Regions from separate parts of the Methylobacterium sp. Leaf89 genome, predicted to be linked through region 1. Evidence: predicted binding sites of a transcription regulator. Region 1 holds the regulator's gene; each other region holds the start of a gene.
The links. The regulator LexA, encoded in region 1, represses DNA repair genes until DNA is damaged. The targets are predictions, from matches to a motif close to TGTTCNNNNTGTGTTCNG.

Region 2: ASF18_RS13760 (putative DNA modification/repair radical SAM protein) is a predicted target of LexA. The motif match lies at 1,380-1,397, and genes of this name have one in related genera.
Region 3: ASF18_RS11215 (DUF3072 domain-containing protein) is a predicted target of LexA. The motif match lies at 1,249-1,266, and genes of this name have one in related genera.

What each region holds. Positions count from the first base shown of each region.
Region 1 is NZ_LMML01000032.1:24,227-27,497, reverse strand. It holds gene ASF18_RS22410 (ComEC/Rec2 family competence protein) at 1-1,563, shown strand, start outside; gene lexA (transcriptional repressor LexA) at 1,557-2,309, opposite strand; gene ASF18_RS22400 (DUF937 domain-containing protein) at 2,655-3,271, opposite strand, start outside.
Region 2 is NZ_LMML01000028.1:548,901-552,171, forward strand. It holds gene ASF18_RS13755 (UdgX family uracil-DNA binding protein) at 1-146, opposite strand, end outside; gene ASF18_RS13760 (putative DNA modification/repair radical SAM protein) at 148-1,362, opposite strand; gene ASF18_RS13765 (RecX family transcriptional regulator) at 1,486-2,103, opposite strand; gene ASF18_RS13770 (TAXI family TRAP transporter solute-binding subunit) at 2,185-3,271, shown strand, end outside.
Region 3 is NZ_LMML01000027.1:227,681-230,951, forward strand. It holds gene ASF18_RS11205 (response regulator) at 1-697, opposite strand, end outside; gene ASF18_RS11210 (MarR family transcriptional regulator) at 697-1,206, opposite strand; gene ASF18_RS11215 (DUF3072 domain-containing protein) at 1,494-1,799, shown strand; gene ASF18_RS11220 (Flp family type IVb pilin) at 1,996-2,229, shown strand; gene ASF18_RS11225 (PAS domain S-box protein) at 2,747-3,271, shown strand, end outside.

The DNA.
Region 1 (3,271 bases):
CGCAACGCCCTGACGCGCCGCATCACCGACGCCAACGGCGGACAGGCCGGGGCGGTGGCGGCGGCCCTGGTGACGGGCAAGCGCGGCCTGATCAGCCCCGAGACCAACGACATCCTGCGCGCCGCCGGCATCTACCACGTCGTCTCGATCTCGGGCCTTCACATGGTCCTGGCGGCCGGCGTGGTGTTCTGGCTCGTGCGGGCGCTCCTGGCCCTCGTTCCGTTCGCGGCGCTGCACTGGCCGATCAAGAAGATCGCCGCTGCCGTCGCCATGGTGGGCGTGACGGCCTACTGCGTCTTCTCCGGCTGGGACATCGCCGCCGAGCGCTCGCTGATCATGACCCTCGTGATGCTCGGCGCGATCCTGGTCGATCGCCCGGCGCTCAGCATGCGAAACCTAGCCCTCGCCGCCCTGATCGCCCTGGCCCGCGAGCCGGACGGCCTCCTCGGCCCGAGCTTCCAGATGTCGTTCGCGGCGGTGGCCGGCCTGATCGCCTGCGCGCCGCTGATCGCCGGACGCGGGCGACATCGCGACGGTGCCGGCCTGCTCCCCCGGATCGTCGCCCTGGCGACCGCGGCGGTCCTGGGAACCCTGGCCACGACGCTCGTGGCCCAGATCGCCACCGCGCCCTTCGCCACCTACCACTTCCAGACGGTGCAGCCCTTCGGGCTGGTGGGCAATGCGCTCACCCTGCCGCTGGTCTCCCTGGCGGTGATGCCGTCAGCGGTTCTGGGCATCCTCGCCTATCCGTTCGCGCTGGATCAGCCGGTCTGGTGGGCCATGGGCCTGGCGGTGCGGGGGATGCTGACCATCTCGACCTGGATCGCGGGCTTCGGCAACGCCGTCGTCGTGGTCCCGGCCTTCGGCACGGGGGCCCTCGGCCTCCTGGCCGCCGCCCTGATCGTCCTGACGCTCCCGGCCTCGTCGCTGCGCTGGCTCGGCCTCATTCCGGCAGCGATCGGCATCGCCTGTGCGGCTGCCCCGGATCGCTACGACATCTACGTCGATCGGGAGGGGGCGGGCGCCGCCATCCGCCAGCGCAACGGGCGGCTCGCCACCCTTGGCCGGCCGCCCCCCTTCGTGCTCGCGCAATGGCTCAAGGCCGATGGAGACGACCGACGGGTGCAGGACGTCACGGGGTTCGAGGGCGCGCGCTGCGATCGCCTGGGCTGTACCCTGACCACACCCGACGGCCGCGTGCTCGCCCTGACCACCGACAAGCGTGCCCTCGGAGAGGACTGCGCCAGGGCCGACATCCTGATCACCCGGCAATCCACGCCCGGGGGCTGCGCCGCATCGATCGTCATCGACCGGGATTTCCTGGGATCGCACGGTGCGACCGCGATTCGCCTCACCCGCGATGGGCCGCCCCTCGCCTCCGCGAAGCATCCCGGGGATGTCGTGCCCTGGCGTGCGACGCCTTTGCGCAAGCCGTTGGACCCGCCGGGAACGTCCTTGCCATCTTCTACACCGCCGGCGTCGGTCTTACCGGAAATCCCCGATCGCACCCGCGACCCGTCGGATCCGTCCGGCGATGAACCGGACGGGGACCCCCTTCAGTAGCGGCGCACCAGACTGACGAGACGTCCCTGGATCTGCACCCGATCCGGCCCGAGGACCCGCGTCTCGTAGGCCGGATTCGCCGCTTCCAGGGCGATGGACGATCCACGCCGGCGCAGGCGCTTCAGCGTCGCCTCCTCGTCGTCGATGAGGGCCACGATGATGTCGCCCGTATTGGCGGTGTCCTGCTTGCGGATGACCACCAGGTCGCCGTCGAGGATCCCGGCATCGACCATCGAATCGCCGCGCACCTCCAGGGCGTAATGCTCGCCGCCGGCCAGGAAATCCGGCGACATCGTCACCGAATGGCTCTGTTCCTGGATGGCCGAGATGGGCGTACCGGCCGCGATCCGACCCATCACCGGGATGGTCACGGCCCGACCGCTCTCGTCGGTGGCCTGCGTGGTCGGCAGTCGGGACACCGATGCGCCGGCCGGCAGGCCCTTGCCCTTGCCGCCTTCGACCACGCTCGGCGTGAAGCGGCGAACCTCGGAGGCCGGAGCGGCGCGCGGGGCGCCCGCATTCCCCCCGAGGCTCTCCGGCATCCGGATCACCTCGATGGCCCGCGCCCTGTTGGGCAGCCGGCGCAGGAAGCCGCGCTCCTCCAGGGCCGTGATCAGGCGGTGAATGCCCGACTTCGACTTCAGGTCGAGGGCGTCCTTCATCTCGTCGAACGACGGGGGAACGCCGCTCTCGCGCATCCGAAGCTGGATGAACTGGAGCAGGTCCAGCTGCTTACGCGTCAACATGCGGGACACTCTTCGTTAGCGCAACGGATCGCGGCGGGTGGCACTAGAAACAAACCACGAACACGTTAAACGTTCCGTAAGTGTTCTGCAAGGGTTCCCATCTCAAGCCTCTCGGGCCCGATCCGTTCGATCCCTTCGGGAAGGGCAGATCTGGGCGTCGCCCGAGCGCCACGCCGGCCTGCCGCTGCGGCCATCGCTGCGATCGAGTGGTGCCCCGATCCGACGAACGAGTTGGACGGCCGGCGTCGGGACCGGTCGGCAGGGCGCCGCGCCCTCGGGTCGATGGCCCGGCGACGATCGGTTCTGTGCCATCCTCTGCCGGCGTCGCCGACGGCGGGTCTTCGGCTAGCGCTGCCCGGTGCGCCCTGCCTTGGGCCGGTCACCCGAACCGTTGCCGCCCGTCTCGGTGGGATTGCGGGGATCCTGCCAGAAGGTATCGAACAGGCGCTGCATCGCGCGGGCGTTCTCCTGCTGCACCTCCAGGCCCGTCTGGAACATCTGCTGCATCACGTCGAAGGGCGCTTCCGTGGCCGACCTGTCCGGCGCGGCGGACTCCGGCCGGGGCGAAGCCGCGAGCCACGTCGACGCCGCACGCGGTCGCGCCTGGGGCGAGGGCGTCGCGGGCTTCGGGGCCTTGGCGCCGGAGTTCAGGAACGCCTGCATCATCTCCGACCAGGCATTGGGCGGGAAGCCGAAGGGGTTCGCCTCGGCGCGCGGGGCCGGCGCCGCGGCAGGCGGCTGGTTGATCATGACGTGGACGATCCCCGCCACCACCATGCCGGCCATGATCGGCAGCATCTGCTTCAAGGCCGGCATCGCCACGCCGCTGACGGCAGCGGCCTGCTGCAGAACGGCCTGACTCAGATGGGGCGAGCCGAAGAGTTGCTGGACCAGCATGTCCATCTGCGGCGTCGCGCTCGACGCCTTCGGCGCGGCGGGGCCGACGAGATTGAAGAGGTGGG
Region 2 (3,271 bases), on a different contig from region 1:
ATGCCCCGGCCGGCGAGGCGACGGGCCGCGGCCCGGAAGCCCTCGAGGTCGGCGCCCGGGGAGAGGTCGACGGCTTCGAGCGCGCCGCGCCCGAACCCTGTCCCCTCCGCGGGGGAGGGAGGAGCCGATCGGTGTGCGCCCGCCATCCTAGAACAGCGACAATTGCTTGGGCGGGTCGGCGAGCCGTGCCCGCAGGTCGAGCCGGTCGGTGAGGCCGCCCGCCGGATGGTAGTCGGCGGCGATGAGGAAGGGCCGCGCCCGCTTCAGGGCCGAGGTCAGGCGGGCGACGTCGTCGAGGCGCAGGCGGGTGTGCCGGCGGGCCCGGATGATCTTGTCCACCGCCCGGGCGCCGAGGCCCGGCACCCGCAGCAGCATCTCGCGGTCGGCGGCGTTCACGTCGACGGGAAAGCGCGCCCGGTGCTTCAGGGCCCAGGCCAGCTTCGGGTCGATGTCGAGGGAGAGCATCCCGTCCTCGGTGGCATCGGCCACGTCGTCGGGGGTGAAGGCGTAGTACCGCAGCAGCCAGTCGCCCTGGTACAGGCGGTGCTCGCGCTGGAGCGGCGGCGCAGTCAGCGGCAGGATGGTGGACCCGTCCGGGATCGGGCTGAAGGCCGAGTAGTAGACCCGCTTGAGGTTGTAGGAGCCGTAGAGCAGGGCGCTCTTGCGGATCAGCGCCTCGTCCGTGGTGGCGTCGGCCCCGACGATGACCTGCGTCGACTGCCCGGCCGGCGAGAACCGGCGCTTCTCGGATTTCGCCTCGGCGATGCGCTCGCCGATCTGCGCGATGGCGTTCTGGATGACGGCGCCGTCCTTCTCGGGGGCCAGGCGCTCCAGGCTCGCCTCGGTGGGCAACTCGACGTTGATCGACAGACGGTCGGCGTAGAGGCCCGCCTCCTCGATCAGCCAGGGGCTCGCCTCCGGGATCGATTTCAGGTGGATGTAGCCGCGAAAGCCGTGGTCGCGCCGCAGCGATTTCGCCACCCGCGTCAGCAGCTCCATGGTGTGATCGGGCGACTTGATGATGCCCGACGAGAGGAACAGGCCCTCGATGTAGTTGCGCTTGTAGAACTCCACCGTGAGGGTCACGACCTCCTCGACGGAGAACTTCGCCCGCTGCACGTTGGAGGAGCGCCGGTTCACGCAGTAGGCGCAGTCGAACAGGCAGTAATTCGTCAGCAGGATCTTCAGGAGCGAGATGCAGCGCCCGTCCGGCGTATAGGCGTGGCAGATGCCGGCGCCGGTGGTCGAGCCGAACTCGCCCTTGCCGGCCGTGCGCTTGGGCGCCCCGGACGACGAGCACGAGGCGTCGTACTTGGCGGCATCGGCGAGGATGCGCAGCTTCTTCGCGAGCATTTCGTCCATCGACGAGAAATGCGCCTCGTTCGCGCTTCGTTCAAGTTTTCGCGCACGGATTCGGGCTTTCTCCGCCGCCGCGATGTCGCAGCCTTATAGCTGGGAACCAAAGCCCGGAGCCCGGTCCCGGAGCTAAGCCTCGTGGTCGAGGGGCTCGGCGTCGGGATCGGCCTCGATCACCCGTCGGCCGAGGCCGTACGGGAAGCCGGCGCGGGCCATGGCGGCGAGATCCCGGTCGCGATGGGCCTCGCGCGTCCCGGGCCGGCGCCAGGGTCCGAGGCGCCGCCGCTTGGCATAGGCCCGGGCCGCTTCCGCCTCGAGGTCGACGCCCGCCTCCGCCGTCTCGCGCTCGGCCTCCATCGCGCTCGCCACCTGCTCGCGCGACACGCCCTTGGCGGCGAGCTTGGCCGACAGGGCCCGGGCGGAGGCACCGCGCCGGCGCAGGGCCGCGAGGCGCCCGGCGGTGAAGCGGGCGTCGTCGACGAGGCCGGCGCCGACCGCGCGGGCGACCGTGGCCTCGATCGCCTCGGCGAAGGCGCTCGCCTCCTCCCCGCGCAGGCGGCAGCGCTTGTCGACCCGGCGCTTCAGGGTCTGCCGCAGCATCGCCACGGAGGCGCTGTAGCGTTCGAGGTAATGCAGGGCCGCCCGCTCGAGATAGGCGGGGGTGACGGGCGGGGGCGGTTTGACCTCGGCCCGGTCATCCGGTGCGGCTCCGGTGGGGCGGCGGGACGCAACGTTTCGCGGTGTCATCGGTTCTTCACGATCCGGACGGGGTTCGGGGGTCGGTCTCGCAGATATGGTGATCCCGCTGGACAAAGGCTCGTTCCTGCCATGCCGGCATTTCTCGTGAGACGCGAGTGGCTTCTCGTCCTTCTGGCGCTCGGCTTCGCCGTCGTGGCGGGGATGCTGGTCTACCTGTCGCGTCCCACCACCCTGACCGTGGCGGTCGGTCCCCGGGACGGCGCCGAGGCGACCCTGCTCCAGACCTACGCCCAGGCCCTCGCCCGCGGTCGCGAGGATGTCCGCCTCAAGCTGAACTTTTACGATGACGTGCGCGACAGCGCCGAGGCGCTCCAGCGCAACAAGGCCGACCTCGCCGTGGTCCGGCCCGACGTCCTCCTGCCCGAGAATGGGCTCACCCTGGCGATCCTGCACGACGAGGCCCTGCTGATCGCCGCGCCGGAAGCGGCGGGCATCGAGAACTTCCCCGACCTCGCGCGCAAGCGCCTCGGCGTGGTCGAGCGGCACGCCGCCGACATGCCGTTCCTGACGAACCTCCTCGCCTTCTACGACTTCTCCGCCCAGCCGGCGGCCGAGCCGGTCCCCGAAACCGGGCTCGGCCCGGCCCGGATCGCCCTCGTGCCGCTCACCCCCCAGGAGGTCACCAGCGCCATCGCGGAAGGCCGCGTCGACGCGGTGGCGGTCATCGCCGCTCCGGCCTCGAAGGCGGCGATCTCGACGGTGCGTGCCGTCGAGGCGGCCTCGGCCGAGAAGAAGATCAATTTCGTCTCCGTGCCGGATGGCGGGGCGATCATCCAGCGGATGCCCGAGTTGCAATCCGTGACGATCCCGGCCGGCACCTTCGGCGGTCGCCCGAAGCGCCCGGACGAGGACGTGAAGACGGTGGGCGCCTCCTACCGGCTGATGGCCCGCGGCGGCGTCAGCCGCTTCACGGTCGCCTCGGTGACCCAGCACCTGTTCGAGTGGCGCTCGAAGCTGGCGCCCCTGGCGCCGATCGCCAACCTGATGAAGGCGCCGGACTTCGATTCCACCGTCGCGGCCACGAGCGCTCGCCTGCCGAATCATCCCGGCGCGGTGGACTACTTCGAGCGCGAACAGCAGACGATGTTCGAGCGCTACGAGGACTATATCTACCTGCTGGCGTTCTTCGGCGGCACCGTCGGCTCAGGTGTCGCCT
Region 3 (3,271 bases), on a different contig from region 1:
CGCCCCGCACCGTCTGCAGGAACAGGGGATTGGCCGGATCGACCTCGGTCTTCCGGCGCAGGCGGTTGATCTGCACGTCGATGCTGCGCTCGGCGGCGAGGCCGCCGCTTCCGGCCAGGGCCTCCCGTTCCACGTTGCCGCCGGCGGCCTGGGCCAGGAGGGTGAGGATCTCGCGCTCGCGCTCGGTGATCCGGATCAGCTCGTCCGCGCGGCGCAATTCGCCCCGGTCGATCCGGTAGGCGAAGGGTCCGAAGGTCACGGTGTCGTGGCTCTGGGCACGGCCGCCGGCCTCGTTGCGCCGCTTGATGATGTTCGACAGGCGCAGGATCAGCTCGCGCGGCTCGAAGGGCTTGGGCAGATAGTCGTCGGCGCCGATCTCCAGACCCATGACCCGGTCGTTGGGATTCGAGCGCGCGGTCAGCATCAGGATCGGCACGCGCGAGGTCTGGCGGACTTCCCGGGCATAATCGAAACCGCTCTCGCCGGGCATCATCACATCGAGCACCAGGGCATCGAAGACGAAGCACTGCGCCTTGGTGCGGGCCTCGGGCACGTTCCCGGCCGCGGTGACGCGGAAGCCCTGCTCGTAGAGAAAACGCGACAGCAGTTCCCGTACCCGGCGATCGTCGTCGACCACCAGGACGTGCGGCGCATGGTCGGGAAGATCGGCGGTCGGGCGCGCCCCGGGCGTGGCCATCAGGCGGCCTTGCCGGCGCGCCGGGACATCAGGCGCTGCACGGCCGCGCGCGCGTCGGGTTCGATCATGCCGAAGAGGAAGCTCTCGGCGGAGAGGGGAGCCTCGCCGCCGCGCTCCGATGCCGCGAGGGCGCGCGCCACCCGCCGGCTCTGGACCCGCATGAGGTCGCCGGCGAGGTCCGCCCCGGCCGCGGTGCAGAACAGCAGCCGCTGGCGCCGGTCGCTGGTGCCGGTTTTCTGCGCGATGTAGCCCTGCTCGATCAAATCCTTCAGCACCCGATTCAGGCTCTGCTTGGTGATGCGCAGGATATCCAGGAGTTCGGCGATCGTAAGACCCGGATAGCGGTCGACGAAGTGCAGCACCCGGTGATGGGCCCGGCCGAAGCCGTACTGGGCCAGGATGCGGTCGGGGTCGCCGACGAAATCCCGGTAGGCAAAGAACAGAAGCTCGATGAGATCATCGCCGGAACCGGAGGACGGCAGCGGCGCGTCGGCGTCGGCATCTCGCATCGCGTGGGCAGTCACGTCTCGGGCGACCTCGATGTACGTCAGCGTTGTTGACATGTTCCAGCCCGGACGCGACCCGTCAAGCCTGGGATCGGAGGACGCGTGACGGCACGCCGAGTCCCGTTCCCCCAATGAGAACAGCCGATCGCGAGAACCGCCTACGTATCCGAACCGCGCGAACCCGTGAGACAGATGACCACGGGACGACAGGCCTTATCGGGCGCAGGCGCAGGAACCCGCCGTTGAGCCTCGCGTTCACTAGAACATTTCGTGAACCAGAGGATCCGAACATGGCCGGCACCCAGGCGAACAAGACCCAGGCATCCAAGTCCGACTCATCGAAGTCCGGCACGTCCAAGTCTGACGCTTCGAAAGCTCACGAGAACCCCAAGACCGATCCGAAGGATGTCTCGAACCAGATCAAGGATCCGAGCGAGTGGACCACCGGCGGCGAGCCGATGACCGGCGCGCAAGCGTCCTACCTCAAGACCTTGTCCGAAGAGGCGAAGGACCCGGACGCGTTCGACCCCGATCTCGACAAGGCCGAGGCATCCCAGCGGATCGATGCCCTGCGCAAGGAATCTGGCAAGGCCTGACCGTCGCCGCGGGGCCGGCCGGCTCGATCCGATGGCCTGGACGGGTCGGGCAAGCGTGAAAGACGGACCGGGGGCCGACGCGCCCGGCCCGTCGCATCGGCTCAAGTCCGGACTTCGACGATCCGTTTAAGTCCTCCGCAAGGAAGGTCGCGTAACGTTTCCCACGATTGACGTCCGCGAAAGATTCCCTGGGGCCATGACCGAACTGGATTGCGAACAGGCCAGGGGTCGGCGGAGATTTCCGGCGCGGCACGATCTGCAGATCCTGGCCCGCCGCTTCCTCGAAGACAGGTCCGGATCGACGGCCCTCGAGTACGGCTTGATCATGGCCATGGTCTTTCTGGCGATCGTGACCGCGATGCGGTACTTCGCCGACCAGACGACCGCGATGTACAACTATATCGGCGCTGCCCTCAACCGGTCATCCTGAGTCCGAGCCTGTTTCGTCGCCGTGCATCCGCGTGACCATTCGGCGGATGTGACCCAGTCTCGGACGCGTTCGGTCCGCGACCGCTCCGCAGTCCGAACGATCCCCGGCGCTGCCTCCACGTAGAACACCGGGCCGGAAGCCGGCGGTCCCCGGGACGCCGTCCGCCCCCGCTTCGCGAAACAGGACGGCGGACGCGCGCCGCGACGCCGCCCACGCTTCGGCTGAACGGCGAGCCCCACCGGGCCCGTTTCGTCGCGGCGGCAATGACGACCTTTCGCTCCTTCCCGGCGCCGACGCAGCGACCGGCCCTCGCGCATCGATCGCGCAAACGGGTGGCACCCCGGCGCCATTGTCATGGTCAGCCTTCGGACGTCGATTGCGGTCACCCTGGCGCCGGATGATCGTTCACGTTCACGTCAATAATCCGGATATACCAGATATTCGCTAGGCTTCATCGGAACTCGCCGTCACGGAGGCCGGTTACGGCGGGACTTGATTTGAGCGGATGGGAGTCCCGGTGACACTCGGCGTCGACAGGCATGAACTCCAGCAGATCGTGGCCGGACTGAGCGAGGGCGTGATCCTGGTCGAGCCCGACCAGACCATCGCCTACGCCAATGCGGCGGCGCTGGCCATGCATGGGGCCGAGAGCCTTGAGGAACTCGGCGGAACGGTGGATGCCTACCGCGAGCGCTTCGCCCTGCGCTACCGCAACAACCATGCCCTCAACCAGTATCCGATGGAGCGCGTCGTCTCGGGCGAGCGTTTCCACGACGTCATCGTCGAGGTCACGCGCACCGACCGACCCGATGCCGACTTCGTCCACTCGCTGCGCAGCCTGGTTGCGACCGACCGCGAGGGCCAGCCGAGCTGCCTCGCCCTTATCCTCAAGGACGTCTCCGACCAGTTCGAGGCCGAGGCGCGCTTCGAGGCGACCTTCAACGCCAATCCCGCGCCCGCCGTGATCTGCCGGCTCGCGGACCTGCGCTTCGTCAAGGTCAACCTCGGCTTCCTGGAGATGACCGGCTTCACCCGCGAGGCC